Regions from separate parts of the Serratia sp. AS12 genome, predicted to be linked through region 1. Evidence: predicted binding sites of a transcription regulator. Region 1 holds the regulator's gene; each other region holds the start of a gene.
The links. The regulator PhoB, encoded in region 1, activates phosphate uptake and scavenging genes when phosphate is short. The targets are predictions, from matches to a motif close to CTGTCATAAAACTGNCNNAT.

Region 1 (10,402 bases):
TAAGTATTTTTGCGATTTTCATGGTTGTTCCCTGCTGTTTCAGCGCGCTGAAAACGAAAAAACCTGACGCACGGGAGCGATCCCCTGCGTCAGGTTTTGCCTGTATGTGGATATCTCTTCTCCCCGGCATGCCAGAGACGCTGCATATTGCGCCCGAATGAGTCGGGCAAGACTGCAGCTTGAAAATCCTTAGGTATACAGTAGCAATCCTGTTATCAGCAGCATCATAACCCTTGTCAGCGGCGGCTCAACGCTTTTCGCCAGGGAGTGCTGCTGTGGTCACATTTCTTAGTCGCTGCCGGACAGCATCAGGTCCTGCGGAGCATTTCGGCGCTGGGTTTTGGTCAGCAGGAAATAGAGATAACCGCAGGCCATCAGGGCGATAAACACCCCGCCGATCACCGGGTTAAACCACAGCATGGCGATCAGGCACACCAGCGCCAGCACCAGCGCGATGGCCGGTACCAGCGGATAACCCGGCGCCAGGAAGCTGCGCTCCAAGTCCGGCGCAATACGGCGCAGTTTGAACAGGCTGAGCATGCTCATCAGGTACATCACGATGGCACCGAATACGGCCATGGTGATCATGGCGGCGGTGAGGCTCATGCCCTGCAGGTTGATCCAGCCGTCGCTGAAGATCGCGGCGATGCCGATCACGCCGCCGGCCAGGATCGCCCGATGCGGCGTCTGGAAGCGCGACAGCTTCGCCAGCGAGGTCGGCAGGTAACCGGCGCGCGCCAGCGCGAAGAACTGGCGTGAATAGCCGAGAATAATGCCGTGGAAGCTGGCCACCAATCCAAACAGGCCAATCCACACCAGCATGTGCATCCAGCCGGAGTTTTCGCCTACCACCATTTTCATCGCCTGCGGCAATGGATCGTTGATGTTCGACAATTTGCTCCAGTCGCCTGCGCCGCCCGCCAGCAGCATCACGCCCAGCGCCAATACCACCAGCGTCAGAATGCCGGAAATGTAGGCACGCGGAATGGTGCGTTTCGGATCCTTGGCCTCTTCCGCCGCCATTGCCGCGCCCTCGATGGCCAGGAAAAACCAGATGGCGAACGGAATGGCGGCGAAGATGCCGGACAGCGCCGCGCTGCCGAAATGATCGCTGCCAGCCCAGCCATTGAGCACGAAGTTGCTGAAGCTAAAGCCCGGCGCCACTACGCCCATAAACACCAGCAGTTCAAAGACCGCCAGCACGGTGACGCAAAGTTCGAACAGCGCCGCCAGCTTAACGCCGAGGATATTCAGCGTCATAAAAATGGCGTAGGCGCCCACCGCCGCCCACTTGGGGTTGAGCGCCGGGTATTGCACGTTGAGGTAAGCGCCGATCGCCATGGCAATCGCCGGCGGTGCGAACACGAATTCAACCAGTGTCGCCAGCCCGGCGATCAGGCCGCCGGTTTCGCCAAAGGCGCGGCGGCTATAGGCGAAAGGCCCGCCTGCGTGAGGGATTGCGGTGGTCAACTCGGTAAAGCTGAAGATAAAACAGCCGTACATGGTCGCCACCATCAGGGTGGTGATCAGGAAACCGAGCGTCCCCGCAACGCCCCAGCCGTAGCTCCAGCCAAAATATTCCCCGGAAATCACCAGCCCGACGGCAATGCCCCAAAGATGCAGGGTGCCCAGGGTAGGTTTAAGTTGCATTGTCATGTTGCTCTCCCGATCGAAAAAACCGCCTGCGCAGATAAAGAAGGTATCCACTCACGACGCTGCAGGTTTTATGCCATGACGAAGCCTCTCCGCCAGCACGAGGGCGTGGCTTATAAGGGCCACCTGAACGCGCACCAAAAGTGGGCAGTGTGGCGACGACATTGTGCTTTTTTGGTGATTTTTTGACCGCAAGGGCGGTGAGGGGCGGACCGGTAAGCTGGTACGAAAGTTGCTTACCTCCCTGCACCGTTATAGCCACAGTGGAATACATCATGCAGACAGCGCTTTCCTGCCAGCCGGAAGCATTCACTCAGTTGGAAGCCGGTCTGACGCGGCGGGAGAACAAGAGGGAAGGCTATCGTTTCGACTATGCGGTGGAGCACGGCGGGATTTTGTGCCAACGGCGCAATGCCGAACTGACGCTGGTGGACCGTACCCGCGCCCAGGTGCGCCATGCGTTGCTGAGCGGAGAACCGGTGCTGGAAATTATCGCCGAGAAAATGGGCCTGTCCGCCGGTTCGTTGCAGCGCCGCCTGCGTGAACAGGGGGGGACCTTTACCGCGTTGGTGGACAAGGTACGCTGCGACCTGGCGACTCATTATTTGCAGCAGCGCCACCTGCCGATTGCCGAATTGGCGCTGCTGCTGGGATATTCCGACGTCAGCGCATTTTCACGCGCTTTTCGCCGCTGGTTTGGTATCAGTCCACGCCAGTGGCGGCAGTTGCCGGCCTAACTTTCCAGCCGAAACTGCGGCTCCAGCCGGCTGATACCCAGTCCGTTGACCTTTTTCACCTTAATCTGCACCGGAATGCGTTCTTTCATCGCTTCGACATGGCTGATCACGCCGATGGTTTTACCGGAGGCATTCAGGCTGTCGAGCGCGTCCAGCGCGGTATCCAGGGTTTCCGCATCCAGCGTGCCGAAGCCTTCGTCGAGAAACAGCGAGTCGATGCTGGTTTTGTGGCTGACCAGATCAGACAACGCCAGCGCCAATGCCAGGCTGACCAGGAAACTTTCGCCGCCGGACAGGGTGCGGGTATCACGCAGCGCATCCGCTTGCCAGGTATCCACCACCTGCAGTTCCAGCGCGTCGCTGGTTTTGCGTTGCAACAGATAACGGCCGTGCAGTCGCCCAAGCTGGTTATTGGCCAGATACACCAGATGATCCAGTGTCAGCCCTTGGGCAAATTTACGGAATTTATCGCCTTCTTTGGAGCCGATCAGCTGATTGAGGTAGCTCCAGTCATCGTACTGCTGCTGGCTCTGGCTGATTTGCTCAAACAGCGATTGCTGATTGAGACGGCGTGCGGCGTCGCTTTCCAATTGGTTGCGCACTTCGCCCTGGCGCAGTTGCACGGTTTTCAATTGCTGCGCCAACGCCTCCAGGCTCTGGCTCAGGGCTTGCGCATCGGCCTGGGTTTCATCCAGCCCTTCCGGGCGCTGTTGCCGCTGTTGTTCCAGCGTATGAACCGCCTGTGCCAGCAGGGCGCTGGCCTCCACCTGCCGCTGGTGCAGTTGTTCTTTGTGCTGCTGCAATTGCCGGCGCTGTGCGTCATCCAACAGCGCGGCGCTGAAAGCGGCTTCATCGCTGAATTCGCTGGCGGCCAGTGTTTCTAGCCAGGTTTGTTCCGCTTGTTGCAACCGTTCGCTCTGCCGTTGTTGTTGCTGTTGCAGGCCGGCAAGCTGGCCGGCCAGGCGATCGCGCTGCTCCTGAGCTTTCTGCCATTGTTCCGCTGCCTGATGGCTGGCCTGCTCGCAGGCGGTCAGTTGGGCACGCAGCTGTTCGCGCACCTGCGGAATGTGTTGTTCGCCAAACAGAGCCAGTCGCTGCGCGCGTTGCTCGCCCAGGGTTTTCTCGCCCTCTTGCCACTGTTGCTGCAGGCGCTGCTGTTGCAACTGCGCGTCGGCGTGGTTTTTTTCCAGCAGGGTGAAGCGCTCGTCCAGCAGCGCTTGTTGCTGTTGCGCCTGCTGTTGCTGCGTCTGGAGCTCGGCCAGTGCATCTTTCGCCTGCTGTACCGCGCGTGCTGCCTGCTCATGCTGTGACAGCTCTTGCTGGCCCTGGCGCTCTTCGCTGTCGCAGGCATTCAGCCACTGGCTCAGGCGCCCGGCATCTTGCAGATCGAAATCAAACGCCAGCGGCGCGCTGAGGGTTTGCCACTGTTGGCGCTGGGCGGCGAGTTGCCGCTCGTCCTGCGCTATTTGCTGTTGTTGGCGCTGTTGCTGTTCCTTCAGGCTTTCGCAACGGGTGCGCAGTTCGGTGCCCTGAGTGTACAGCGCCTCGGTTTTGACGCGCATTTCCGCCAGGCGCAATGCTGTCTCGGACGGTTTTACCGCCTGATATTGCTCAATGGCCGGATGGCTGGCGGAGCCGCACAGTGGGCAGGGCTCGCCGCTTTGCAGCAGCGCCCGCTCGGCTTCCAGGCTGACGATACGCTTTTCCAGCTCAAAGGCTTTTTCCACGTCCAACTGATGCGCTTTTTGCTGCTTGTAGTGCCGCCGGGTTTCTTCCAACTGTTGCTCATGTTCGCCAAGCTGCGCCTGACGGGCGGTAAACTCTTTGCGCTGTTGTTCGAGCCGCTCGTTGGTCTGGCGGAACAGCGAGGAGAGGGTGAACAGTTGCTGGCGTGCCGGGCGCAGCTCGGCCAACGCGGTCTGACGCTGACGCAGCGCCGCCAGCGGTGACTGCGCTTCCAGCGCATTTTGCTGTTGTTGCTGCGCCATCAGCGCTGCGGTAAGACCGTTAAGCTTCTCCCGATGCTGCCCGGCCTGTGCGGTCAGTTGGCTGCGTTGAACGTTTAACTGCTCCAGATCCGTTTTCTGCTGATGGCACTGCCGGGCGGCGTTGTCGCACGCCTGCTGCAATTCCGTCTGCGTTTTTTGCAACTGAGCAATCTGGTGGTCGAGCGGGACGATCTGCTCGTCGATCAGCCGCTGCTGGGTCTGCTGGCGTTCGGCTTGCGCCTGTTGCTCGGCGCGCGCTTTTTCCACTGCCTGCTGCAATGGCGCCATCTGCGCAAGCTGATGCTCCTGCTGCTGCGCCATTTGGGCGATCTGCTGTTGCAGCGCCTGCTGCTCACTGCGGCAACGGTGACGGTCGTTATGCAGCGGCCGCAGTTTCTCAGCCGGTTCGCTGCGCGCCAACTGTTGCAACTGCGGTTCGGCCGCAGCCTGCTCCTGTTGCACAACGCTCAACTGGCGTTGGTATTCCTGCTGCCGGAGCTGCGTTTGCTGCCACTGTTGCAACCAGTTCAGCGCCTGTTGCTGTTGCCGGGCCTGTCCGCTGAGGGCGGTTTCCTGCGCGCTCAGCTCAACTAACTGGCTCTCCAATTGCTGACGTTGTTCGTCATTCAGCAGTTCAATGCCGCTGGCGCGTTGATGCAAGGCGTCCAGATCGGCTTTGGCCTGTTTGTGCTGCTCGAAAACCCGTTCGGAAAGCTGGCCGTAGATTTCGGTGCCGGTCAGCTCTTCCAGCAGTTCGGCCCGGTCATTGGCATCGGCATTGAGGAAGGCGGCGAACTGCCCCTGGGACAGCATCATCGATTTGGTGAAGCGGCCGAAATCCAGCCCGGTGATCGCGGCGGTCAGATCCAGCTTGTCGCGGACTTTATCCGCCAGGATTTTACCGTCTTCACGCAGTGCCAGTTCCACCTTTGGCGCTTGCAGGTTGCCGTCCGGCGCGTTTTTGGCTCGGCGTTGGCTCCAGAAGGCGCGGTAGCCGACGCCCTTGACCTCAAATTCGACCTCAGCCAGCGATTCGGCGGTGTGGCGAGTCATCAGTTCGTTTTGGCTCGGTGTCACGTTGAGGCGCGGTGTCTGGTGGTACAGCGCCAGGCAGATAGCATCCAGCAGGGTGGTTTTACCCGCGCCGGTTGGCCCGGTGATGGCGAACAGCCCATTACTGGCAAAAGGCTCGGCGGTGAAATCGATCTTCCACTCGCCCTGCAATGAATTGAGGTTCTTCAGCCGCAGGCTCAGGATTTTCATTGGGTCGGCTCCTCGTCGTTGTGCCGCACGGTCTCGACCACCTGATGGAACATTTGGCGCATCCGCTGCTGGCGGGGCTCTGTGATTTCCGTCTCCTGCGCCAGCCGCCGCTCGAAGACCTCATCGACGCTCAGTTCGTTGAGCGTTTCCTTGTCCTGCTGTTCAAGGGCCTGGCGGCGCTGCTCTTTACTGCGGCGCAGCAATACCACCTCCACCGGCAGTTGATCCGCCAGCAGCTGAATACGGCGCTGAATGTCGCTGAGGTAATCTTGTGTCGCCACTTCGATGTCCAACCATACCGGCAGTTCTCCCTGATAATCGGCGAACTGCCGCAATTGTTGTTCGATCTGCGCCAAATCACCTTTGATCAGTTGCATCGGCTGGAAGTTGGGGATATCCAGTGCGGTGACCTGCTGCAGGGCACCATCGGCGAAATCCACCATAAACACGCTTTTGGGTTTGCCCAGCTCATCGAAACTGAGCGGGATAGGAGAACCGCTGTAGCGGATATGCTCGGATTTGGCGACGTTTTGCGCCCGGTGAATATGCCCCAACGCAATGTAGTCGGCTGGCGGAAACGCCTGTGCCGGGAAGGCATCCAGCGTGCCGATGTAAATATCGCGCACCGAATCGGAGGTGGTAACGCCCATGGTGGTCAGGTGGCCGGTGGCGACAATCGGCAAGGTGAGCCCCAGTTCATCGCGGTGTGCGCAGGCCGCCTGGTAGAGCTGCTGGTAGTGTTCCGCGATCGCCTCTTGCAACGCCTGCTGCTTTTGCCCGCCCGATTCGCCGGCGCGGCTGGTTGTCAGATCGCGCGGGCGCAGGAACGGGATGGCGCACAACACCGCACCCGGTTGGCCGTCGCGCTGGTTAAGCACCAGGATTTGCTGCCCGATGTCGCTTTGGGCGTTGGCGATCACCGTTGTATTCAGGCAAGAAAGCAATTCACGCGATTCATTCAGGGTTGCCACGGAGTCATGGTTACCGCCCAGCACCACCAGTTGGCAGCCGGTATGCTGCAACTCCACCACAAAGCGGTTATACAGCTCGCGGGCGTAGCTCGGCGGCGAGCCGGTGTCGAACAGGTCCCCGGCGACGATCAGCGCATCCACCCGTTGCTGTTCAATTTGCTCGATCAGCCAGCGTAAAAAAGCCTGGTGCTCGGCGGCACGGCTTTTGGTGAAAAAGTACTGGCCAAGATGCCAGTCAGAGGTGTGGATCAGGCGCATGACACTCCCGGGGCGATAAACTAATGGGGGGATTATAAAGGGGGCAGACTCTCCTGTCGTGACGCAATGATTATGACAACTGAATGATTTTTCTTTGCAGTTGGAAATAATCGCTATGCTTACTGGCTATAACAGGCTGGTTTTTTCATAAAAGTGTCACAAAACTGACGCATAATGGCGCCCGCAATCAACTGTGATCGCTAACACATTGGCAGGATTGACGATGGCAAGACGCATACTGGTGGTGGAAGACGAAGCGCCGATCCGTGAGATGGTGTGCTTTGTGTTGGAACAGAATGGTTACCAACCGTTGGAAGCCGAGGATTATGACAGCGCCGTGACGCGCCTGTCTGAGCCGTTCCCTGATTTGGTGTTGCTCGACTGGATGTTACCCGGCGGTTCCGGTATCCAGTTTATCAAACACATGAAGCGTGAAGCGCTGACCCGCGATATCCCGGTGATGATGCTGACCGCACGCGGTGAAGAAGAAGACCGGGTACGCGGCCTGGAAGTGGGAGCGGACGATTACATTACCAAGCCGTTCTCGCCGAAGGAGCTGGTGGCGCGCATCAAGGCGGTAATGCGCCGCATTTCACCGATGGCGGTGGAAGAAGTGATTGAAATGCAGGGGCTGAGCCTGGACCCTTCCTCGCATCGCGTAATGGCTAATGAGCAAGCGCTGGATATGGGGCCGACCGAGTTCAAATTGCTGCATTTCTTTATGACCCATCCGGAACGTGTTTATAGCCGCGAACAGTTGCTTAATCACGTCTGGGGCACTAACGTTTATGTGGAAGACCGCACCGTTGACGTGCATATCCGCCGGCTCCGTAAGGCGTTAGAGACCACTGGTCATGACAAAATGGTTCAAACCGTTCGGGGCACCGGCTACCGATTCTCAACGCGTTACTGATCGCGTCGCGCTGGAGAATATGCTGTGCTAGAACGCCTTTCCTGGAAGAGGCTGGCCCTGGAGCTGGCTCTTTTCTGTTTACCTGCCTTGTTGCTGGGGCTGATTTTCGGCTATTTGCCCTGGCTGCTGCTGGTCGCCGTGCTGGCGGCGCTGGTCTGGAATTTCTACAACCAACTCAAACTTTCCCACTGGCTGTGGGTCGATCGCAGCATGACGCCGCCGCCTGGGCGCTGGAGCTGGGAGCCGCTGTTTTACGGCCTGTACCAGATGCAGCAGCGCAACCGTCGCCGTCGCCGTGAACTGGCGCTGTTGATCAAACGCTTTCGCAGCGGCGCGGAATCGCTGCCCGATGCGGTGGTGATGACCACCGTTGAAGGCAATATCTTCTGGTGCAACGGGTTGGCGCAGCATCTGCTGGGATTCCGCTGGCCGGAAGACAACGGCCAACACATCCTTAATCTGCTGCGTTACCCGGAGTTCAGCCACTATCTGCAACAGCAGGAGTTCACGCGGCCACTGACGCTGCAACTCAATAACGAGCACTACGTCGAGTTCCGCGTGATGCCCTATTCGGAAGGGCAACTGTTGATGGTGGCGCGCGACGTCACCCAAATGCGTCAGCTGGAAGGCGCGCGCCGCAACTTCTTCGCCAACGTCAGCCATGAGTTGCGTACACCCCTGACGGTATTGCAGGGCTACCTGGAGATGATGAGCGACGAGGAGCTGGACGGCTCGCTGCGCGGTAAGGCGCTGGGCACCATGCAAGAGCAGACCCGGCGCATGGACGGGCTGGTCAAACAGCTGTTGACGCTGTCGCGCATTGAGGCGGCGCCTAACGTCGATATGAACGAGCGGGTCGATATCCCGTTGATGTTGCGGGTGTTGCAGCGTGAGGCGCAGTCGCTGAGCGGCGGCAACCATGAGATTACCTTCCGGGTGAACGAGCAGCTCAAGGTGTTCGGCAACGATGACCAACTGCGCAGCGCGGTGTCGAATCTGGTGTATAACGCCGTCAATCACACGCCGAAGGGCACCAATATTGAGGTGAGCTGGCAACAGACGCCAAATGGCGCGCAGTTCCAGGTCAGCGACAACGGGCCGGGTATCGCCGCCGAACATATTCCGCGCCTGACCGAGCGTTTCTACCGTGTCGATAAAGCCCGTTCACGCCAGACCGGCGGCAGCGGGCTGGGGCTGGCGATCGTCAAGCATGCGCTCAGCCACCACGATGCGCGGTTGGAGATCCTCAGCGAACAGGGGATTGGCACCCGTTTCATCTTTACCTTGCCTAACCGGTTGATTGTTCCTGCAGCTTTATCAGAGAATGCGGTGAAAAATTAACGCGCGAGAGGCTGGCATGATCCGAATCACCCGATGGCTGTTGCTGTGCCTGGTGCTGCTGGTGAGCCGCGGCGCACTGGCGCAGCCGGACGGTATGCTGTCCGGCAACCTGTCGAGCGTCGGCTCCGATACGCTGGCGAATCTGATGGCGCTGTGGGCGCAGGACTTCAGTCAGCATTATCCTAACGTCAATTTGCAGATCCAGGCCGCCGGTTCTTCAACCGCGCCTACCGCACTGGCGGCGGGCGCAGCGCAGCTTGGGCCAATGAGCAGGCCGATGAAGGCGGCGGAAGTGTCGGCGTTCGAACACCGTTATGGCTATGCGCCGCTGGCCGTGCCGGTAGCGGTGGATGCGCTGGTGGTGCTGGTGCATCAGGACAATCCGTTGCGCGGTCTGAACCTGCAGCAGCTCGACCGTATTTTCTCCGCTACCCGGCGCTGCGGTGAAAGCCGGCCGCTGATGCGTTGGGGGGAGCTGGGGTTGCCCGGCAGTTGGCAACAGCGCGACCTCCAACGTTTCGGGCGTAACTCCGCCTCCGGCACCTACGGCTATTTCAAGTTGCGCGCCCTGTGCGGTGGCGATTTTATGCCGCGGGTCAATGAGCTGCCCGGTTCGGCCTCGGTGGTGCAGGCGGTGGCCGGTTCGCTGAACAGCATTGGCTACGCCAGCATCGGTTTTCGCGCCAGTGGCGTGCGTCTGCTGCCGCTGGCGGAGTCGGGCGAAAACTATGTCATCCCCAATGACACCAACGTTAGCAACGGCAGTTACCCGTTGTCGCGCTATCTGTACATTTACATCAATAAAGCCCCCAACCAACCGCTGGAGCCGTTGACCGCCGCTTTTCTCGATCGCGTGCTGTCCGATGCCGGGCAAAAGCTGGTTAATCATGACGGTTACCTGCCGCTGCCATCCGATACACTGCGCAAAACCCGGCTGGCGCTGGGCCTGAAGTAACCTTCCAACGGGCGGTTGCGTGGCGCCCAACATGAATTTCTCTCAACACCAATGAAAATTCTTCCATTGCCGCCCGACAAGCGGCGTGACAGGATGCTCCTCAATGCTAATTTTAGCCGTCTGGATGTCCATAATAACCCAGCGTAATAGTTCACACTGTCAATCATTGAAGCAAAGAGGCTCGATCCTTTGCCTGTCACCGGGAGTTATAAATATGTGCGATTGCAACCATGCCTTTCACGCTGACGTTGTCGGCAGCCTGTTGCGCCCTGTGGCGCTGAAAACCGCTCGCCAGCAGTTCCAGCAGGGTGAAATCGATGCCG
Region 2 (10,402 bases), 2.4 Mb from region 1:
GCTCAGCGCCGCTCTGGCCGGCAATGCTGCCGCCGCCGAAAAACTGACGCTGGTGCTCGACTGGTATATCAATCCCGATCACGCACCCATCATGGTGGCCGAGCAAATTGGCGCCTTCAAGGCCGAAGGCCTTGAGGTCAAGATTGTGCCCCCTTCCGATCCGGCGCTGCCGCCGCGTCTGGTGGCAGCAAAACAGGCCGACCTCGCCATCACCTATCAGCCTCAATTGCACTTCTTCGCCGATCAGGGCCTGCCGTTAGTGCGCGTGGGCACCCTGATTAACTCACCGCTCAATACCCTGATGACGCTGGATAAAAGCATCACCTCGCCGGCGGATCTCAAAGGCAAAAAAATCGGCTATTCCGTCAGCGGCATCGAACAGGCCACGCTGGCAACCATGGTCAAACATTCGCATATCGACCCGAACGACATGAAGCTGATTAACGTCAATTTCCAACTGACCAGCGCCCTGCTGGCGGGCCAGGTCGATGCGGTGATCGGCGGCTATCGCAACATTGAAGCGCTGGAGTTGAAACTGCAGGGGAAAAATCCGGTGGTGTTCAACGTCGAAGACTACGGCGTGCCGGCCTATGACGAACTGATCATCGTCGCCAACCGCGACGCGGTAGCCGAGCCGAAGATCAGGAAATTCCTCGCCGCGCTGAAAAAAGGCAACGATTACCTGCAGGCTCACCCACAGGAAACCTGGCTGGCCTTCGCCAAAACCCATCCGGAGCTGAACACCGAACTGAACAAGCAGGCGTGGCAGGCGAGCTTGCCGCTGTTCGCCACCGATCCGGCCAGGCTGGACACCGCGCGCTACCAGGCTTACGAACAATTCCTGTTCGACAACAAGCTGATCAAGAAAATCACCCCGGTGGAACAATACGCCGTGGAACTGCATTAAGGGGTATCCGCAAGGGCGCTGTATGCAGCGCCCCTACCCTCGAACCACAAAAGCCGTTGCCGACCGCCTCACGCCGTAGGGGCCACCGTCACATCGCCCTGACCGCTGCGCTTCAGCGCCTGCTGCACCAACCCGCTGGCTTTGCATCTTTCCACAAAACAGCGCACATAGGCTGCCCCCTGCTCTTTACCGCGCGGCACCGCCATCGCCTGGTGAATCGCGGTAAAATGCCCGTCCAGCACCCGGTAGCCCGGGTTCGCCGCAGCGGCGGCAAGCAGCGGTTGACGCACGCCCGCAGCGGCGTCCAACGCTTGCTCGAAGAATAAGGTGATCGCTGCAGGCGAAGTCTCTGCCCGCACCAGTTCCGCCTGCTTTAAAGTACGCGACAGATACAGGTCATAGGCCGCGCCCTGACCCACCGCAATGCGCATGCCAGGCCTGTCGAGCTCGGCCACTTGTCGATAAGGCGCCTCCTGCGCCACCAGATAGGTGCCCTCAATAATGACGTAAGGGGCACTGAAGGCAATTTGCTCCGCCCGCACCTGTTCGATGGCCATAAAGGCGACATCCCAGGCGGCGGTTTCCAGCGCGACGAAAACCTTGCCCGCCGCATCATAGGTCACCAGCTCCAGCGCCACGCCCAGCTCATGCGCCAGCGCGCCGGCCAGCGTGACCGACACGCCTTGCGGTTCCCCATCCGGCCCCCATTGTGCCAACACCGGATTGCCTAAATTGATCGCCGCGCGCAGTACGCCCTGCGGCGCCAAATCATCCAGTACGGTGGTGGAAATGCTCTGCATGTTTTCTCCTGAACAGGTTAATGCGCCTCGCCGGTCTGCAATCAGCGCCATTCATTAATGGTAGAGCCAAATGCCCGGCGAGCAATATTTCAGCGCCCACGCCTCTCAGTAGTGACTATGGTCACAATATTGTCACAAAATTGTTCATTCACGCCTGGCGGCCACCCCGCTGTGCAAACGCGCATTGACCCTGGCGCGTTCAATGCGCTATACCCTTCCTCTTTCGCGCTGCGACAGGTTCAGCAGCCTTTGCCAGGGCAGTTAAGATTTTCTTTTTAATCAGACAGGGTACGGTGGATGGTTTCAGCATTAGTCTCGTTTGCACTTTTTTTAGCCTCAATTTTGATCTACCGGAACAAGGCCGCCGCCAACCGCTGGTGGCTTTCCATTTTGCTGATCCTGCTGGGCAGCTATCTGATCCTCAATGTTATTCTGATCGCCAGTAACTATTTTACCGGCGACGGCATCACCGATGCGGTGATCTACACCCTCACCAGCAGCATGAAAGGGGCCGGCGTCAGCAAGTACGTGCTGCCGTTTATCGGCCTGCTGGCGGTGCTGGCGCTGATTTTCGCCGTGCTGGCCTGGAGCCTGGTGCGGCACAAAGCGAAAAGCAGCAGCGTGGTTTACAGCGTGCTCGCCGTGCTGCTGGCGCTGTTCTCCGTCGGCACCACCCCGGCTTTTCAGGATATTTCGCTGCTGCTCAGAAGCCAGATTACCGGCGACACCGCCGATTTTTACACCTACTACAAAGCGCCGAAAAAGAGCCTGCAGGGCAAAGCGCCGAACCTGGTGTACATCTATGCCGAAAGCCTTGAGCGCACCTATTTCGACCCGGAAATCTTTCCCGATCTCGCCGACGAGCTGAATCGGCACCGTGAAAACGGCATCGACTTCAGCAATACCCAACAGTTGCCGGGCACCGGCTATACCATTGCCGGCATGGTGGCTTCACAGTGCGGCATTCCGCTGTTCGCCCCGTTCGACGGCAACGCCTCCAGCGCCGTTTCCACCTTCTACCCGGAAAACGTCTGCCTGGGCGACGTGCTGAAAGCCGCCGGCTACGACAATTATTTCTATCAGGGCGCCGAACTGGCCTTCGCCGGAAAAGACACTTTCCTGAAATCGCACGGCTTTGACCACGCCTACGGCTACAAGGAATTGCGCGAACAGGTCCGCGATCCGGGCTACAAAAATGACTGGGGCTGGTACGACGATACCGTGCTGGACGTGGTTTTCGACAAGTTCGTCGAGCTGTCGCAGCAGAACAAAAAGTTCTCGCTGTTTGCACTGACCGTGGACACCCACCACCCGGACGGGTTTATCTCCGCGAGCTGCAGTAAAAAATCTTATAGCCGGCAGAACAAAGAGAACCGTTCGCTGAGCGCGGTGGCCTGTAGCCAGCAGCATATCGCGGCCCTGATCGACAAAATCAAAGGGTCGGAGTATTTCAAAAACACCGTGATCGTGGTGTCTTCCGATCATCTGGCGATGAACAACACCGCCTACGACATTCTGACCAAACAAAAGCGCCGCAACCTGTTCTTTATTATCGACGGCAGGCAGCCGCAAAGCGCGCAGCATAACGAAAAACGCAGCACGCTGGACAACGGCGCCACTGTGCTGGACGTGATGGGCGGCGACAACTATATCGGCCTCGGCCGCAGCAGCCTGTCCAGCCCCACGCTGGCTACCGTCTTCTTGAATATCGAAGAAAAAATCAACGGCTGGAAACCGGCGGTGGTGAAGCAATGGGGCTTCCCGAACAGCATTTCCGATTATCAGCTGGATGCCCAGCGCAACAGTTTCACCTTCTCCGGCATCAGCTTTAAGGTGCCGTTTATCCTCAAGGTGACGGACAATAAAATCGAACCCATGTTTAACGTCTATCTTTCCACACCGCTGAAAAAGCAGCTCGCCGGCCTGGGGGCGGGTGAAAAGTTTGTCTGGGTGGATAAATGCTATGAGATTGGCCGGGTGTGGGCGCCCGAACTGGCGCTGAGCACCGACACCTGCGTGGCTTCCGGCAATCTGGCCGCCCCGCCGCATATCGTGCAGGCCAAGGGCGGCAGCTACCGCGGCAAAGTCAGCTTTACCGAGCCCGCAGCGGACAGCGTTGCCGCCTACCAGAACGCCGTCGACAAACTGAAGGTGGACGACGCCGCCGTTAAATATCAGGCGGACGCCATCGCCTTTATGCTGCCGGGCATGCCGCAACAGGTGAAGGCCATTACCGGCGTGTCCAGCGTCGAGGACTGGGGCCGCTGGTCGGACGCCAACCTCGCGCCGGCGGTCAACATCGACTATGTCGCCCCGCTGCCGCCGACCTTCGATCTGGTGCTGCGCGCCCGCGCCTACGGCAAAAACGTCGGTGCGCCGATCTCGGTGCGCGTGGGCGACGAAGAGCAGTTCGTGTCGCTCGGCGAGCAGGACACCACCGTCACCCTGCGCTTCAACAACCCCGGCGGCGCGCAAAACATCAGCATCACGCCACCGGCCCCGACCGAACCGCAGGAAGGAGCCAGCGGCGGCTTTACCCCGAAAAAACGCGGCATCGGCCTGGTCTCGCTGAAGGTGGAACAGGCAGAGCCGGCCTCCTGATCTCAACGTCGCAGCGGCAGCCCTGCCGCTGCGCTTTACTTTTTCTCCGGTTCCATTTCGGCAAAGCTTTTGCGCCCAGCTTCAGCTAACCTGTTGTGATAAATTGCTATAACCAAATGAGTTGGCGTTACCTCAAGGCAGCAAGAACTTACTCAAGCCAGTGACTGGGATGCATGCTCGCCGCTAACGCAGAGGTAACGTCAAAGATGAAGGGTATATCGGCATGCCTCCCGCCGCAGGGACGGGAGAACCAAGGAGAGAGAATGAGTAGTTACCAATCCGGCACCGGCCTTACCCCCGCTCAGGCGATCGACCAGTTGGAAGCACTGTATGACGCCTCGGTTACCGCGCTGCGCCAGGCGGTAGGCGATTTTATCAGCCACGGCAGTGTGCCCGACATACAGGCCCGCGCCGCTGGGCTGTTCGTTTATCCAGAGCTGCGCGTAAGCTGGGACGGGCAAAAATCCGGCCAGAGCAAAACCCGCGCCTTCGGCCGTTTTACCCATACCGGCCGCTACACCACCACCATTACCCGCCCGCAGCTGTTTCGCAGCTATTTGGCCGAGCAACTGGCGATGCTGGCGCACGACTACGACGCCCATATCGAAGTGGCGCCTTCACAACAGGAGATCCCTTTTCCTTATGTGATTGACGGCTCGAACCTGATGCTGGATCGCTCGATGAGCGCCAGCCTCGCGCAGCATTTCCCCACCACCGAGCTGGCGCAAATCGGCGACGAAACCGCCGACGGCCTGTTCAACGCCACCAGCACCTTTCCGCTATCGCACTTCGACGCGCTGCGGGCCGATTTCTCGCTGGCGCGGCTGCGGCACTATACCGGCACCCCGGTGGAGCATTTCCAGCCCTTCGTGCTGTTCACCAACTACACCCGCTATGTGGATGAATTTGTCCGCTGGGCCTGCGCCGAGATAGCCAACCCGGACAGCCCTTATATTGCGCTGTCCAGCGCCGGCGGCATCTACATCACGCCCGAAACCACCGCGCCGGAACAGGCGGTGTCCGATCTGGCCTGGAAAAACCACCAGATGCCGGCCTACCACCTGATTTCGCGCAACGGCCAGGGCATTACGCTGATCAACATCGGCGTCGGCCCGTCCAATGCCAAAACCATTTGCGACCATCTGGCGGTGCTGCGCCCCAGCGCCTGGCTGATGATTGGCCACTGCGGCGGGCTGCGCGAAAGCCAGTCGATCGGCGACTACGTGCTGGCCCATGCCTACCTGCGTGACGATCACGTGCTGGACGCGGTCCTGCCACCGGATATCCCGATCCCGAGCATCGCCGAAGTGCAGCGCGCGCTGTATGACGCCACCAAAATGGTCAGCGGCATGCCGGGCGAAGAGGTGAAACAGCGCCTGCGCACCGGCACGGTGGTGACCACAGACGATCGCAACTGGGAGCTGCGCTACTCCGCCTCGGCGCTGCGCTTTAACCTCAGCCGCGCGGTGGCGGTGGATATGGAAAGCGCCACCATCGCGGCGCAAGGTTACCGCTTCCGGGTGCCTTACGGCACGCTGCTGTGCGTTTCCGACAAACCGCTGCACGGCGAGATCAAGCTGCCGGGCCAGGCTAACCGCTTCTATGAGGGGGCGATCTCGGAACATCTGCAGATCGGCATCTGCGCCATCGATCTGTTGCGCGCCGAAGGCGACAAGCTGCATTCGCGCAAGCTGCGCACCTTCAACGAACCCCCGTTCCGCTAACCTGCCCTTCAGGCCCACCGCGCGTGGGCCTCTTTAAATCCCTATTGCACCAGCGCCAGCGTGCGTTTTTCCTGGCTGCGGCTAACGGCAATCGACAGCAAGATATCCTTCACCACCAACGCCGGTGCGGAAAGCGATTGCTGGCTGGAAATGCACAGTGAAAGCGGCACGCTCAGCGCCGGGGCGGCGATACGCGCCATCCACGCCTTGGCCGGGCCAATCATCGCCCGCGCAACGGATTCCGGCAGAATGGTCGCGCCCAGGCCGCTGGCGATAGCCGCGCTCAGCGTGCCGGGGGATTCGATTTCGCCAATCACGTTGGCGGCCAGCTTGCGCAGCGCCATTGCTTCGTCGACCTGCGTGCGCACCACATCGCCTTCGCGCGGCAGGAACAGATTCAGCCGCGCCACGTCCAACAGATCGACGCTGCTACCGGGGCTTGGCACCGCACGCGTCGCCACCAGATACAGATCTTCCTTCATCAACGCCGTGGCTTGCAGGCCCTCAGGCATTTTTGCGCCGTAGATCACCGCCATATCCAGGCTCTGGCTGGCCACCTGCCCGGCCAACATCGAACCGATGTTCTCGTTCAGGCTGAGTAGAATCCCGGGATGGCGGTCACGCACCGCCTGCAACAACGGCAGCGCCAGTTGCGCGGCCATGCTGCCCGGCGCCAGCCCGACGGAAACCTGCCCACTCACCGCCTGGCCTGCGCCGATGACCGCGCTCTGTGCCTGTTCGCACTGGCGCAGAATGGTTTGGGCGTGAGCATAGAGAATATTGCCGGCTTCGGTGGGCTGCACGCCGCGCTTGGTGCGGATCAGCAATTGTTGCTTCAGCTCCCCTTCCAGCGTCGCCAACTGTTGGCTGAGTGCGGGCTGCGCGATATGCAGCACCTCCGCCGCCTGGGTCAGGCTGCCGATATCGACGATTTTCACGAAATATTTTAGACGTCTGAGATTCATATTGCCTCCGTCGAGCCGCTGAACTGCGTATGGCAAAGCCATGTTGACAACAGAATTGCAAAATCCGGGCCAGCGTAACGGAATAAGAGAAAGTGCTAACTAATCGACGGAAAAATAAGAAAAAATGATATTTGCGCGACCTGATACCGACACGCAACCGGCGGCCAGTGACGCAGGCTTGCACCACCATAAGGCATCTCGCGGCCCGCCGTGGGCCGTTGTGCAGCGCTGCACCAATAAAAGCGATAAAAAGCAGCAGGTTGAATAATCTTGCAGCAAACGGAACGACGAGACGTTTTCACGCTTTACAAGCCCGGGCCACGCCGCTATTATTCGCCCCGTTCACACGATTCCTCTGTAGTTCAGTCGGTAGAACGGCGGACTGTTAATCCGTATGTCACTGGTTCGAGTCCAGTCAGAGGAGCCATATTAGAGAAGCCCGCTCAGGGAAACCTGAGCGGGCTTTTTGCTTTTATCATATTGCCCGCTTTTGATTCACTTCGTTGGCGTGAACAATCTTCAGGATGCATTTTCAGTTTACCCAACGTCCATCAAAAGCGCGGAAGTCTTCGTAAGTTACTCGCAACCCATCACAACAGTCATTCGCTGGCAAATCTGCTCTGGTCAGCCCGAATCTCGTAAAGTCTGAGGATCCTGCTACCGCACAAATTCACCAACGATCGTACTTCCCCTACCCGGATGAAAGTGCGCCAGGTAACCGCATGAAAATGGATCGCGTCGATATCAGCGAGTCTGTGACGTTTCACGGCTAAGAGCCTGAACGATGACCTGGCGCCAGCAACCCAGTACTGTACCGACCTCACGTTTGACGCAATGGGACCGGCTCTGGCTGCAGCTGAAATGGTGCGTTTGAGTGCTCGTCGTGATATTGCAGTTACAGCTATTCAGGAGCGAATGGAGGATAACAAAACGAATCCAGATGCCGACTATATCGTTCGTTTGCATCGTGCACTTTTCATTTAGCCCAACCCTGCGCCCTGCCGCAATACGCTGTTTTTTTTACTGGAAATATTATATAGATGAGCGTTATTACACTTCTAAGCTTATAGATAATTTTATACATCAAATGTAATAAATCGCTTGGTATCTGGAGATGCCCCTGTATATCCAGACAACCGCAACAATAACTGCTGCATATTTTGGGAATATTTCGTGCGCCATGTGCATACGAAATTACCAGCGAATACGGCTCTATACGCCAATCGCCCGGCCGGCAATGTCATTGAACAGCATGCGATCTCTGTATCGCACTGCCAGTTCGCTTTGCGACGAACACTCTCAGTCCGGGGCCTTCCACGCAGAAAGCATTTCAAGGGCGTTGTCGTAGTTACCGGTAGCCTCGGCAGTGCGTAAAAATTTGGCGCGTTCAACAATGATTTCATTAGGCTCGGGTTCTGCATGCAAAAGGTCGAGCGTCTCATTAAGGAAGTCTTCCAGCGGCATGGCATGCTCGTCACTTTCCTGACCAAACAACGTGGTTTGCACACCCGGGGGCGCTAACTCAATTACGCGTACGGAAGTGTCGGCGAGTTGAACACGCAAGCCTTCGGTGAAAGCATGAACAGCCGCCTTGGTGGCACTGTAGGTCATGGCTATCGGGAACGGAACAAACGCTAATGAGGAGCTGACGTTGATGATGACGCTATCGTTCTTTTGAGTGAGTTGAGGCAAAAACGCATAAGTCATGCGGATAGTGCCCAAAAGATTAATCTCTATAGTCTCTTGCGCAATCTTCACAGAATCCGGATCCAAAACATTTTCGCTCAACATAATGCCTGCGTTGTTGATGACGATGTTCAGGTCAGGGTAACGTGCTGCCACGAGCTCGCTCGCCTGGATAATAGACTTGGCATCGGCAACGTCGAGTTCAATGGCCTCTATACCGGGATAATCGATTGTGATCTGATCAAGTAAAGCCTTGCGTCGGCCTGCTACAATGACCTTATTGCCTGCCTGATGAAAGCGCACCGCAAGGCCCAGCCCTATACCCGAGGTGGAACCGGTGATGAGGATCGTATTACCTGAGGTTTTCATATGTTTCTCCGGGTTGGTGAAAAAGGTAGAATGCTAAACGGACAACTATCCGTTAAAACCAAACTTAACGGACAACTGTCCGTTTAGCAAGTTTTAAACTTTTGGACAGGAGGACTGGTGACACAGCAACAAAAGATGGAGCGCCCCGCACGCGCTGACGCACAGCAAAATCGCGAACGTATTCTGTCGGTTGCGCTTCAGGAGTTGACCCTTTCCGCAGACGTGCCACTCAGCGCGATCGCGAAGAAGGCAGGCGTAGGACAAGCAACTTTTTATCGTCACTTTCCGTCACGGGAAATATTAGTGATGGAGGTTTATCGCTATGAGATGTTGCAGGTCACAAAATTTGCAGAGCACTTGCTTCAGACCCTCCCGCCCGACCAGGCATTACGGGAGTGGATAAATCGCCTTGCCGAGTACGCGATAACCAAAGCTGGCCTGGCAAATGCCATTCGCGAGGTGTCACTCACGCGGGACTGTCAGGAAAAAGCGGGCTATGCCCCTGTGATCGCTGCGGCTCAATTACTACTCGATGCAAATAAGGAAGCCGGAACCCTCCACACCGGGGTTACCACTGACGACTTCTTCCTTGCCATTGCGGGTATATGGCAGCTTGATTTTAATGACGAGTGGCAACCGCAGCTAACCTGGCTCATAGACATCGTTATGGCGGGACTGCGCGCGGGGGCGCCGCGACGCACTGTTTCTCAGTAGAGAACAATCAAAGCGTACATGCAGGATAGTGGTGAAACCGCCGAAGTATCCCGGGGTGTTTGAACAATAATTGCCTCGCCTTTTCATTATTTTTTAAGCCTGGTATTGATTGATATTTGCAATACGTGGATCTGGTTAAAAACATCAAGCGCAGAGGCGTGCTTATTTGCCGGGATTACTACATGCTCCTCACGACAGGGTAGTCTCTGTAGTTAAGTCCTGGTCGCAAATAGCGCTGGCTAAGAGCTAAAAACGGAGCTCCTTCTGGTTAATTAACGAATCGGTTTGAGCTTTTTTATCAGTTATAGGTATGTAATAACCTCCCCGCAATCTTAAGTCACCTTTATAAGGTTCCACCTTACTTTCACATATAAAAAAATCATGTCCGGTCCGGCGGGCTTCGCGTCTGAATGGCATAATATGCCCGTAAATATTTACCTGCATTTCTGTCAACTGCTCAGGTGTTCCCTGGAAAGGAAACCGTAGAAATGCCGCGGCTCCATCTGAGCAGGTGTGGCCTTCCGGGATAACGGTTGCGAACGTCAGGCTGAAGTTTATTTGTTCAGCATTACTGGAAGACGGCTCACACATTACAGCGAAGGATATCGGAAATACATCATTCGGTATTTTTCCGGC
Region 3 (10,402 bases), 1.1 Mb from region 1:
CTTGGCGCGCAGCAGAGCGATATCCGAGTTATCGGTCAGAATGTTCTGCCCATCCAGCAGGATGCCGCCTTCAGCACGCTGCTCGGGGTACAGCTGGTACATCTTGTTGAAAGTACGCAGCAGAGTGGATTTGCCACAGCCGGACGGACCGATAAACGCGGTGACCTTGTTCTTGGCAATATCCAGCGTGATGTTTTTCAGCGCATGGAATTTGCCATAGTAGAAGTTCAGATCGCGTACCTGAATTTTGCTGCTGGAAGCGTCAGTAACCATACTCATCAAGACTTCTCTCTTTTCATCAGCGCCGCCACGGCAGCGCTCAAAATTTTATGAATGCTTCTGCTTGGCGAAAACCACACGCGCCAAGATATTCAGTAACAGTACACACAGGGTAATCAACAGCACCCCGGCCCAGGCCAGCTGTTGCCATTCGGCGAACGGGCTCATGGCGAATTTGAAAATGGTGACCGGCAGGTTGGCGATCGGCTGCATCAGGTCGGTGCTCCAGAACTGATTCGACAACGACGTAAACAGCAGCGGTGCGGTTTCCCCGGCGATACGCGCAATGGCCAGCAACACGCCGGTGATAATGCCGGAGATCGAGGCTTTCAGCGTGATGGCAGAAATCATGCGCCATTTCGGCGTACCCAGCGCGTAAGCCGCCTCACGCAGCGTATCCGGCACCAGCTTCAACATGTTCTCAGTGGTACGGATAACGATCGGTACCTGCAACAAAGCCAGCGCGATGATCCCGGCCCAGCCGGAGAAGTGCTCCATTTTCGCCACCACAATGGTGTAGACGAACAGGCCCACGACTATCGATGGCGCCGACAGCAAAATATCGTTAATAAAGCGGATGACTTCCGCCAACCAGGATTTACGACCGTACTCCGCCAGATAAATGCCGGCCATGATGCCCAGCGGCGTACCGAACACGGTAGCCCACAGGATCAACAAGCCGCTACCGGCGATGGCGTTCGCCAGGCCACCGCCTGCGGTGTTCGGCGGCGGCGTCATTTCGGTGAACAACGCCAGCGACATGCCGTCGATGCCTTTGGTCACGGTGGAGAACAGGATCCACACCAGCCAGAACAGGCCGAATACCATGGTCGCCATCGACAAGAACAGCGCCAACCGGTTCTTCTGGCGGCGCCAGGCCTGCATTTTGCGGCGGCTTTCTAACAGCGCCACGTCGTTTTGCATTTCCATAGTCGCCACGTTAGCGCCCCTCTTTCTTGGCCAGACGCATGATCATCAACTTCGACAACGCCAGGACGATAAAGGTGATAACAAACAGAATCAGGCCCAGTTCCATCAGCGCGGCGGTATGCACTCCCGATTCCGCTTCGGCGAATTCGTTGGCCAGCGCAGAGGTAATGCTGTTACCCGGCATATACAGTGAAGCACTGTCGAGCTGGTAGGTGTTACCGATAATGAAGGTCACCGCCATGGTTTCCCCCAACGCGCGGCCCAGTCCCAGCATCACGCCGCCAATCACGCCATTCTTGGTAAACGGCAGTACGATACGCCACATCACCTCCCAGGTGGTGCAGCCGATGCCATAGGCGGACTCTTTCATCATCACCGGAGTCTGTTCGAACACGTCGCGCATGACGGCGGCGATATAAGGAATAATCATGATCGCCAGGATAACCCCGGCAGCAAGAATACCGATACCGAACGCCGGACCGGAGAACAGCTCGCCGACAATCGGAATGCCGGACAACACGTCGCCAACCGGAGTCTGGAAATATTCGGCAAACAGCGGCGCGAACACGAACAGGCCCCACATGCCGTAAACGATACTCGGGATTGCCGCCAGCAGCTCAATAGCGATGCCCAGTGGGCGTCTCAACCAGTTTGGCGCCAGCTCGGTCAGGAACAGCGCGATACCGAAACTCACGGGTACGGCAATAATCAGGGCAATCAACGATGTGACGACGGTACCGTAAATCGGAACCAGCGCACCGAACTGCTCGGCAGGCGCGTCCCATTCTTTGGTCCACAGGAAAGAGAAGCCGAATTTCTGCATGCTCGGCCAGGAGGCGAAAATCAGCGAAACAATAATGCCGCCCAGCAACAATAGGGTAATCAGCGCCGCCAGTTTGACCAGCGCGCTGAAGATGACATCACCATTTTTACTCGGTGCTTTAATGGTCGGCTTGTACTCAGCCATAGATCACTCTCTGTTTTAACCCTGGCGAGCTCAATGGGTGAGCCCTGCAAAATAGGCTGGAGCGCGGTGAACCCGCGCCCCTGCGTTCTTTAGTACAGTGCTTTACCGGAACTGTCTTTTACGTTGGTTTTCCATGCTGCACGCACCTGCTCAACCACTTCGTTAGGCAGAGAGGCGTAATCCAGATCGTTGGCCTGCTTGGCACCGGTTTTGTACGCCCAGTCAAAGAACTTCAGCACTTCTGCGCCCTGAGCCGGGTTTTTCTGCTCTTTGTGCACCAGGATGAAGGTGGTGGAAGTGATTGGCCACGCACCATCGCCTTTCTGGTTAGTCAGGTCCTGAGCGAAAGTTTTGCTCCAGTCCACGCCTTTAGCGGCGGCGCTGAAGCTCTCTTCGGTTGGGCTGACCGGCTTGCCGTCGGCAGAAATCAGCTTGGTGTAAGCCAGGTTGTTTTGCTTGGCGTAAGCGTATTCAACGTAGCCGATAGAGCCTGGCAGACGCTGTACGAACGCGGCAATGCCGTCGTTGCCTTTGCCGCCCAGACCAGTTGGCCAGTTAACGGTAGAGCCTGCGCCGATTTTCTCTTTCCATTGCGCGTTGGCTTTAGACAGGTAGCTGGTGAACACGAAAGAGGTGCCTGAACCGTCAGCGCGACGTACCACGGCGATATTCTGATCCGGCAGCTTGACGCCCGGGTTCAGCTTGGTGATTGCCGGGTCATTCCATTTCTTCACGTTGCCCAGGTAGATATCACCCAGCGTTTTGCCGTCCAGAGTCAATTCACCGGATTTGATGCCCGGGATGTTAACGGCCAGCACTACGCCGCCGATCACGGTAGGGAACTGGAACAGGCCATCTGCCGCCAGTTTGTCGTCAGACAACGGGGCATCAGAAGCACCAAAGTCAACGGTGTTGGCGATGATTTGCTTCACGCCGCCAGAGGAGCCGATCCCCTGATAGTTAACTTTGTTGCCGGTTTCTTTCTGATAAGAATCTGCCCACTTGGCATACACCGGAGCGGGGAATGTCGCACCTGCACCGGTCAGGCTGGCAGCAGCGAACGCGGACACGGCGGTCAGGGAGAAAGTCGCTGCCACAATACTGGCGACGGTGGTACGCATCAGTTTCATAATCCCTCCTAATGGGATATTCAAAAATCGACTTCAAGTCGTTTTCATCAGAGTAAGTATTGCTGCAGGAGGGAAAATAGGACAGTTTGGTGACAGTAAAATGTACGAAATATGACAGTTATATTACACGGAACCAAGAGTACAATTAACACCTTGATTAGGCTATTATTTCACCTGAAACATTCTGTTATATCTTGCCCAGGCAAAGGGACTGCATATGAAAAAAATACTTATATTGTCAACGGTTAGCCTTTGTTTGCTGGCTATGGCCAACGCCACGGCGGCGGATGGATTACAGCGCAGCAAGCAATCCAGCGGCAGTACCGATAAGATCCTTCTTTGGAGCCATTACGACCAAGGCTACATTATTTCCAATTATGAGCTTGGAGATTTAGACGGCTTCAAAGAGCAATTAAGGCTTCAGGAACAGACCATCAAGAAACTGCAAGACAAGCTGAGCGATATGGAAAGCGAGAACCGAAATCAAAACAGCGAAATAGACAATCTGAAACGTAAGTTACAAGGGCAAGACCATGCCCAAAGCGAAATCAGCGATCTGAAACGCTCGGTACAAGACCTGAATAACAAGATTAAATGATAAAAAAGCCGGCGCTCAGGCCGGCTTTTCAAACATAACAGCAGCTGATTACTCTACCGTGACGGACTTCGCCAGGTTACGCGGCTGGTCAACGTCGGTGCCTTTGATCAGCGCCACATGATAGGACAGCAGCTGCAACGGCACGGTGTAGAAGATGGGCGCCACGATTTCTTCCACGTGCGGCAATGGAATGATGGTCATGCCTTCGCTGCTGACGAAACCGGCATCCTGATCGGCGAACACGTACAGCTGGCCGCCGCGTGCGCGCACTTCTTCGATGTTGGACTTCAGTTTTTCCAGCAGTTCGTTGTTCGGCGCCACCACGATGACCGGCATATCGGCGTCGATCAACGCCAGCGGGCCATGTTTCAGCTCACCCGCCGCATAGGCTTCCGCATGAATGTAAGAGATCTCTTTCAGCTTCAGTGCGCCTTCCATGGCGATCGGGTACTGATCGCCACGGCCAAGGAACAGCGCGTGATGCTTGTCGGAGAAACCTTCCGCCAGCGCTTCAATGTTTTTGTCCAGCGACAACATCTGTTCGATACGCGCCGGCAACGCCTGCAGAGCATGCACGATTTCATGCTCAACGCTTTCCGCCATGCCTTTCAGACGACCCAAACGCGCCACCAGCATCAACAACACCGCAAGCTGGGTGGTGAAGGCTTTGGTAGAAGCTACGCCGATTTCAGTGCCGGCTTTGGTCATCAGCGCCAGATCGGACTCACGCACCAGCGAAGAACCGGCCACGTTACACACCGCCAGGGAACCGAGATAACCCAACTCTTTAGACAGACGCAACGCCGCCAGGGTATCGGCGGTTTCACCGGACTGTGACAACGTGATGATCAGGCTGCCCGGGCGCACCGCAGATTTGCGGTAGCGGAATTCAGAAGCGATTTCGACGTCGCACGGCACGCCGGCCAACGCTTCAAACCAGTAACGCGCCACCATACCGGAGTGATAGGAGGTGCCGCAGGCGATGATTTGCACATGTTGCACCTTCGCCAGCAATTCATCGGCGCGCGGACCCAGCTCACTCAGATTAATTTGACCGTGGCTGAAACGCCCTTCCAGGGTGTTTTTCAGCGCCAGCGGCTGTTCGTAGATCTCTTTTTGCATGTAGTGACGGTAAGCACCTTTGTCACCGGCGTCATACTGCACTTTGGATTCGATCTCAGGGCGCTCGATGGCGTTCCCCTGTTTGTCGAAAATGCTGACGGTGCGGCGGGTCACTTCCACCACGTCGCCTTCTTCCAGGAAGATAAAGCGGCGGGTTACCGGCAGCAGAGCCAGCTGATCGGAAGCGATAAAGTTTTCGCCCACACCACGGCCGATAACCAACGGGCTACCGGAACGCGCAGCCACCAGCACGCTAGGATCGCGGCTGTCCATGACCACGGTGCCGTAGGCGCCGCGTAATTGTGGGATCACGCGCTGCACCACTTCCAGCAGCGTACCGCCCTGGCGCTGTTCCCAATGCACCAGGTGTGCAATCACCTCGGTGTCGGTCTCAGAGCTGAAGTGATAACCGCGCTCGATCAGCAATTCACGCAGCGGTTCGTGGTTTTCGATGATGCCGTTATGCACCACGGTGATGTAATCAGAAACATGCGGGTGCGCGTTCGCTTCGGTGGGTTCACCGTGCGTTGCCCAGCGGGTGTGAGCAATACCGGTGCCACCGTGCAGTTCGTGTTGTTCTGCGGCTTCGGTCAGTTTATGGACTTTGCCTACACGGCGTAAACGGCTTACGTTACCTTCGGCATCAACCACCGCCAGACCGGCGGAGTCGTAACCGCGGTACTCGAGACGGCGTAACCCTTCCAACAGAATTTCTGCAATATCACGTTGCGCTACTGCGCCTACAATTCCACACATCAGTTGTATTCCTAATTAAACGCCTTTCGGGGCGCTTTCGATGTCTTGACCTGATTTTGCCGGTTTTTACCGTGCGTCCCCGAGCCTGTAGAGAATGGGGATTATTATGTTTTGCCCTGCACTCTGCACCAAAGCACAGGGCAAAACAGGGTGAGGAGCCGTCAGCCCCCTCACCCCGGCCCTCTCCCAAAAGGAGAGGGAGTCTAAGTTGTTACTTCTTCTTGACCGGACGCTGCCAGCCCTGGATATGCACCTGCTTGACGCGGCTCAGCACCAGTTCATCCTCGCCGATATCACGGGTCACCGTAGTGCCTGCGGCAATGGTAGAACCTTTGCCGACAGACACTGGCGCCACCAGTTGAGTATCGGAACCGACAAACACGCCGTCGCCGATAATGGTTTTATGCTTATTGGCGCCATCATAGTTACAGGTGATGGTACCGGCACCAATATTCACATCGTCGCCAATTTCAGCATCGCCCAGGTAGCTCAGATGGCCCGCTTTAGAACCTTTGCCCAAACGCGCCTTTTTCATTTCGACGAAGTTGCCGACATGGGCACCCACCGCCAGCTCAGCGCCAGGACGCAGGCGGGCAAAGGGACCCACGGTGCATTCCGCTGCCAGCACGGCATCTTCCAACACGCTGTAGGGGCTGATTTCGCAGTCATCACCGATCACGCAGTTTTTCAGTACGCAGCCGGCACCGATCTTCACCCGGTCCCCCAGCTTTACCGACCCTTCGATAATGACATTAGCATCAATAGAGATATCGCGGCCGTGCACAAGTTCCCCGCGCAGGTCAAAACGTGCCGGATCCAGCAGCATTACGCCGGCCAGCAGCAATTTTTCAGATTGTTCTGCCTGATAGATACGCTCAAGCCGCGACAGCTGCAGGCGGTTATTCACGCCTTCCACTTCGCTCAGGCGTGACGGGTGCACCGCTTCAATTTTCTTACCGTCGGCATGGGCCAGCGCAATGATATCCGTGATGTAGAATTCACCCTGCGCATTGTCGTTGTTCAACATCCCCAACCAGCGCTTAAGATCGCGCCCGTTAGCGACCAAAATGCCGGTATTTATTTCAGTAATCTGGCGCTGGGCTTCGCTGGCATCCTTGTGCTCAACGATACCCACCACATCGTCGTTCTCACGCACGATGCGACCGTAACCGCTTGGATCAGCCAGCTTCACCGTCAGCAGGCCAATGCCGCCCTGCGGCTTCGCCGCCAACAGGCGCGTGAGCGTATCGACGGAGATCAACGGCACGTCGCCGTACAGCATCAGCACGTCTTCATCATCGGCAAAATGCGGCGCAGCCTGCTGCATGGCATGGCCGGTACCCAGTTGCTCGGCCTGCAACACCCAGTTCAACGCTTCATCGGTCAGGGTACTTTTCAGCAAGTCTCCGCCGTGGCCATACACCAGATGGACGTTTTTCGCGCCCAGTTTCATCGCGGCATCAATGACGTGCTGCACCATAGGCTTGCCAGCCAACGGATGTAACACCTTGGGAAGATCGGAATACATGCGTGTTCCCTTGCCCGCGGCGAGGATCACCACACTCATTGCGCTGTTCGACATAAGCAACCTGATAACTCCATTTTGATGGACGAAAGTAGAACCCTTTGGTGACGATATTACTACATATTTTTCTGCACGAACCCGGCATAAGCCATGTGGCACTAGGCATTCCGCAGCTCAGGCTGACATCCCGTTATCCTGGGTATAACTGTCGGCAATCGGAGACATTTTTAGCCTGTGCCGGGTGTTATACATCACAACGCCCACCGGGTAGAAATGCTTATTTTAAAGCAAAAAAAAAGCGACCCTATAGGCCGCTTTCTTAATTTTAGCTGCGTTATGCACGCGCCAAAATATTACATCGATCTTCTGGTAAGCTCGATAACGCGCAGTTTCGCGATCGCTTTCGCCAGTTCTGCAGATGCCTGAGCATAGTCGACATCGCCATGAGAGCTGCTGATATGCTCTTCAGCTTTACGCTTAGCTTCCAGCGCTCTCGCTTCGTCGAGGTCCGTTCCACGGATAGCAGTGTCAGCCAGCACGGTTACCACGCTCGGTTGTACCTCAAGGATACCACCGGACAGGTAGATGAACTCTTCTTCACCGTGTTGTTTAACAATACGCACCATGCCAGGCTTGATGGCAGTCAGCAGCGGCGCATGGCCAGGGAAAATCCCCAGTTCGCCTTCGCTACCTGTCACCTGGATCTTTTGCACCAGGCCGGAAAACATATGTTTTTCCGCGCTGACTACATCCAGATGGTAAGTCATAGCCATATCACCCTCCTCTCAAGACGTTACAGTTTCTTGGCTTTTTCCACTGCTTCTTCAATGGTGCCAACCATGTAGAACGCTTGTTCAGGCAGGTGGTCATAGTCGCCGTCCATAATGCCTTTGAAACCACGAATGGTGTCTTTCAGCGATACGAACTTGCCCGGAGAACCGGTAAAGACTTCTGCCACGAAGAACGGCTGAGACAGGAAGCGTTGGATTTTACGCGCACGGGATACGACCAGTTTGTCTTCTTCTGACAGCTCGTCCATACCCAGAATTGCGATGATATCTTTCAGTTCCTGGTAACGTTGCAGAATGGACTGCACGCCACGCGCTACATCGTAGTGCTCCTGGCCAACTACCAGCGGATCCAACTGACGGCTGGTGGAATCCAGCGGGTCAACGGCCGGGTAGATACCCAGAGAAGCGATATTACGGCTCAGTACCACGGTTGCGTCCAAGTGGGCAAAGGTGGTGGCTGGTGACGGGTCAGTCAAGTCATCCGCAGGAACGTAAACGGCCTGTACGGAGGTGATAGAACCGGTCTTGGTAGAGGTGATACGTTCTTGCAGAACGCCCATCTCTTCCGCCAGCGTTGGCTGATAACCTACCGCAGATGGCATACGGCCCAGAAGTGCGGACACTTCGGTACCGGCCAGGGTATAACGGTAGATGTTATCAACGAACAGCAGAACGTCGCGGCCTTCGTCACGGAATTTCTCCGCCATGGTCAGACCGGTCAGAGCAACGCGCAGACGGTTACCCGGTGGCTCGTTCATCTGGCCGTAAACCAGGGATACTTTGTCCAGTACGTTGGAGTCGTTCATTTCGTGGTAGAAGTCGTTACCCTCACGAGTACGCTCACCCACGCCCGCAAACACGGAATAACCGGAGTGTTCGATCGCGATGTTACGGATCAACTCCATCATGTTTACGGTTTTACCCACGCCCGCACCGCCGAACAGACCCACTTTACCGCCCTTAGCGAACGGACAGATCAGGTCCATAACCTTGATACCGGTCTCCAGCAGATCCTGGGAGTTGGCCAAATCTTCGTAGCTTGGCGCTGGACGGTGAATTGCCCAACGTTCTTCTTCGCCGATGTCGCCTTTCATGTCGATTGGTTCACCCAATACGTTCATGATACGGCCCAGGGTAGCTTTACCTACCGGTACTTCAATCGGGTGGTCCAGGTCAGTCACTTTCAGACCGCGACGCAGACCATCAGAGGTCCCCATCGCGATACAGCGAACCACGCCACCGCCCAGCTGTTGCTGAACTTCCAGCACCAGCTTATTGGCACCGTTTTCTACCTCAAGAGCGTTGTACACTTTCGGTACGGCATCCTGAGGGAACTCGACGTCCACTACGGCGCCGATTACCTGGATAATCTTTCCAGTAGCCATCTTGAATCCTCTACGTAATTCGTAAACCTAGCTTAAACCGCGGAGGCTCCCGAAACGATTTCGGTGAGTTCCTGAGTGATGCTGGCCTGACGAGCCTTGTTGTATACCAACTGCAGCTCTTTGATCAGGCTACCGCCGTTATCGGTTGCGGCTTTCATCGCTACCATTCGTGCGGCCTGCTCGCTGGCCAGGTTTTCCACGACGCCCTGATAAACTTGCGATTCCACATAGCGGCGCAGCAAGGTATCAAGCAGCACTTTTGGATCGGGTTCATACAGGTAATCCCAGGACGTTTTCTTCAGCTCACCGTCATCGGAAGGCGGTAACGGCAGCAGCTGAACGATCTGTGGTTCCTGGGACATCGTATTGACAAATTTGTTGCTGACAATGTACAGCTTGTCCAAACGACCTTCGTCGTAGGCTTGCAGCATCACTTTCACCGGCCCGATCAGATCCGACAGGGAAGGTTTATCCCCCATGCCGGTCACCTGGGCAACCACGTTGCCGCCCACGGAACCAAAGAAAGAAGCCGCTTTAGAGCCAATCAGCGCCAAGTCAACTTCGACGCCTTTTTCGGACCAGCCTTTCATCTCTGACAACAGCCGCTTGAACAGGTTGATGTTCAAGCCACCACAGAGACCACGGTCAGTAGACACCACCAGATACCCGACGCGCTTAACGTCACGCTCATCCAGGTACGGGTGCTTATATTCCAGATTACCTAACGCAAGGTGACCAATCACTTTGCGCATGGTCTCTGCATAAGGACGGCTGGCCGCCATGCGTTCCTGCGATTTACGCATTTTGGAGGCGGCGACCATTTCCATCGCTTTAGTGATCTTTTGCGTGTTTTGCACGCTCGCGATCTTACTACGTATCTCTTTTGCGCCGGCCATCTCTGCTTCTCCTCATTACCAGA

Region 2: a site for PhoB is predicted at 1,826-1,845, ahead of opgB (phosphatidylglycerol--membrane-oligosaccharide glycerophosphotransferase). Genes of this name have one in related genera too.
Region 3: a site for PhoB is predicted at 3,383-3,402, ahead of pstS (phosphate ABC transporter substrate-binding protein PstS). Genes of this name have one in related genera too.

Annotation. Positions count from the first base shown of each region.
Region 1 covers NC_015566.1:1,061,474-1,071,875, forward strand. The annotation lists gene licT (BglG family transcription antiterminator LicT) at 1-22, opposite strand, end outside; gene eat (ethanolamine permease) at 289-1,656, opposite strand; partial or broken gene SERAS12_RS04935 (helix-turn-helix transcriptional regulator) at 2,091-2,390, shown strand; gene sbcC (exonuclease subunit SbcC) at 2,387-5,641, opposite strand; gene sbcD (exonuclease subunit SbcD) at 5,638-6,870, opposite strand; gene phoB (phosphate response regulator transcription factor PhoB) at 7,094-7,783, shown strand; gene phoR (phosphate regulon sensor histidine kinase PhoR) at 7,808-9,124, shown strand; gene SERAS12_RS04960 (PstS family phosphate ABC transporter substrate-binding protein) at 9,141-10,079, shown strand; gene SERAS12_RS04965 (cobalamin-independent methionine synthase II family protein) at 10,294-10,402, shown strand, end outside.
Region 2 covers NC_015566.1:3,415,947-3,426,348, forward strand. The annotation lists gene SERAS12_RS16015 (ABC transporter substrate-binding protein) at 1-907, shown strand, start outside; gene SERAS12_RS16020 (ABC transporter substrate-binding protein) at 976-1,707, opposite strand; gene opgB (phosphatidylglycerol--membrane-oligosaccharide glycerophosphotransferase) at 2,005-4,308, shown strand; gene SERAS12_RS16030 (AMP nucleosidase) at 4,572-6,032, shown strand; gene nac (nitrogen assimilation transcriptional regulator NAC) at 6,074-6,997, opposite strand; tRNA gene SERAS12_RS16040 (tRNA-Asn) at 7,349-7,424, shown strand; gene SERAS12_RS16045 (SDR family oxidoreductase) at 8,297-9,052, opposite strand; gene SERAS12_RS16050 (TetR/AcrR family transcriptional regulator) at 9,170-9,766, shown strand; gene SERAS12_RS16055 (AraC family transcriptional regulator) at 10,013-10,402, opposite strand, start outside.
Region 3 covers NC_015566.1:5,417,997-5,428,398, reverse strand. The annotation lists gene pstB (phosphate ABC transporter ATP-binding protein PstB) at 1-273, opposite strand, end outside; gene pstA (phosphate ABC transporter permease PstA) at 328-1,218, opposite strand; gene pstC (phosphate ABC transporter permease PstC) at 1,220-2,176, opposite strand; gene pstS (phosphate ABC transporter substrate-binding protein PstS) at 2,266-3,306, opposite strand; gene SERAS12_RS25065 (hypothetical protein) at 3,524-3,904, shown strand; gene glmS (glutamine--fructose-6-phosphate transaminase (isomerizing)) at 3,953-5,782, opposite strand; gene glmU (bifunctional UDP-N-acetylglucosamine diphosphorylase/glucosamine-1-phosphate N-acetyltransferase GlmU) at 5,994-7,364, opposite strand; gene SERAS12_RS25050 (F0F1 ATP synthase subunit epsilon) at 7,661-8,080, opposite strand; gene atpD (F0F1 ATP synthase subunit beta) at 8,101-9,483, opposite strand; gene atpG (F0F1 ATP synthase subunit gamma) at 9,516-10,379, opposite strand.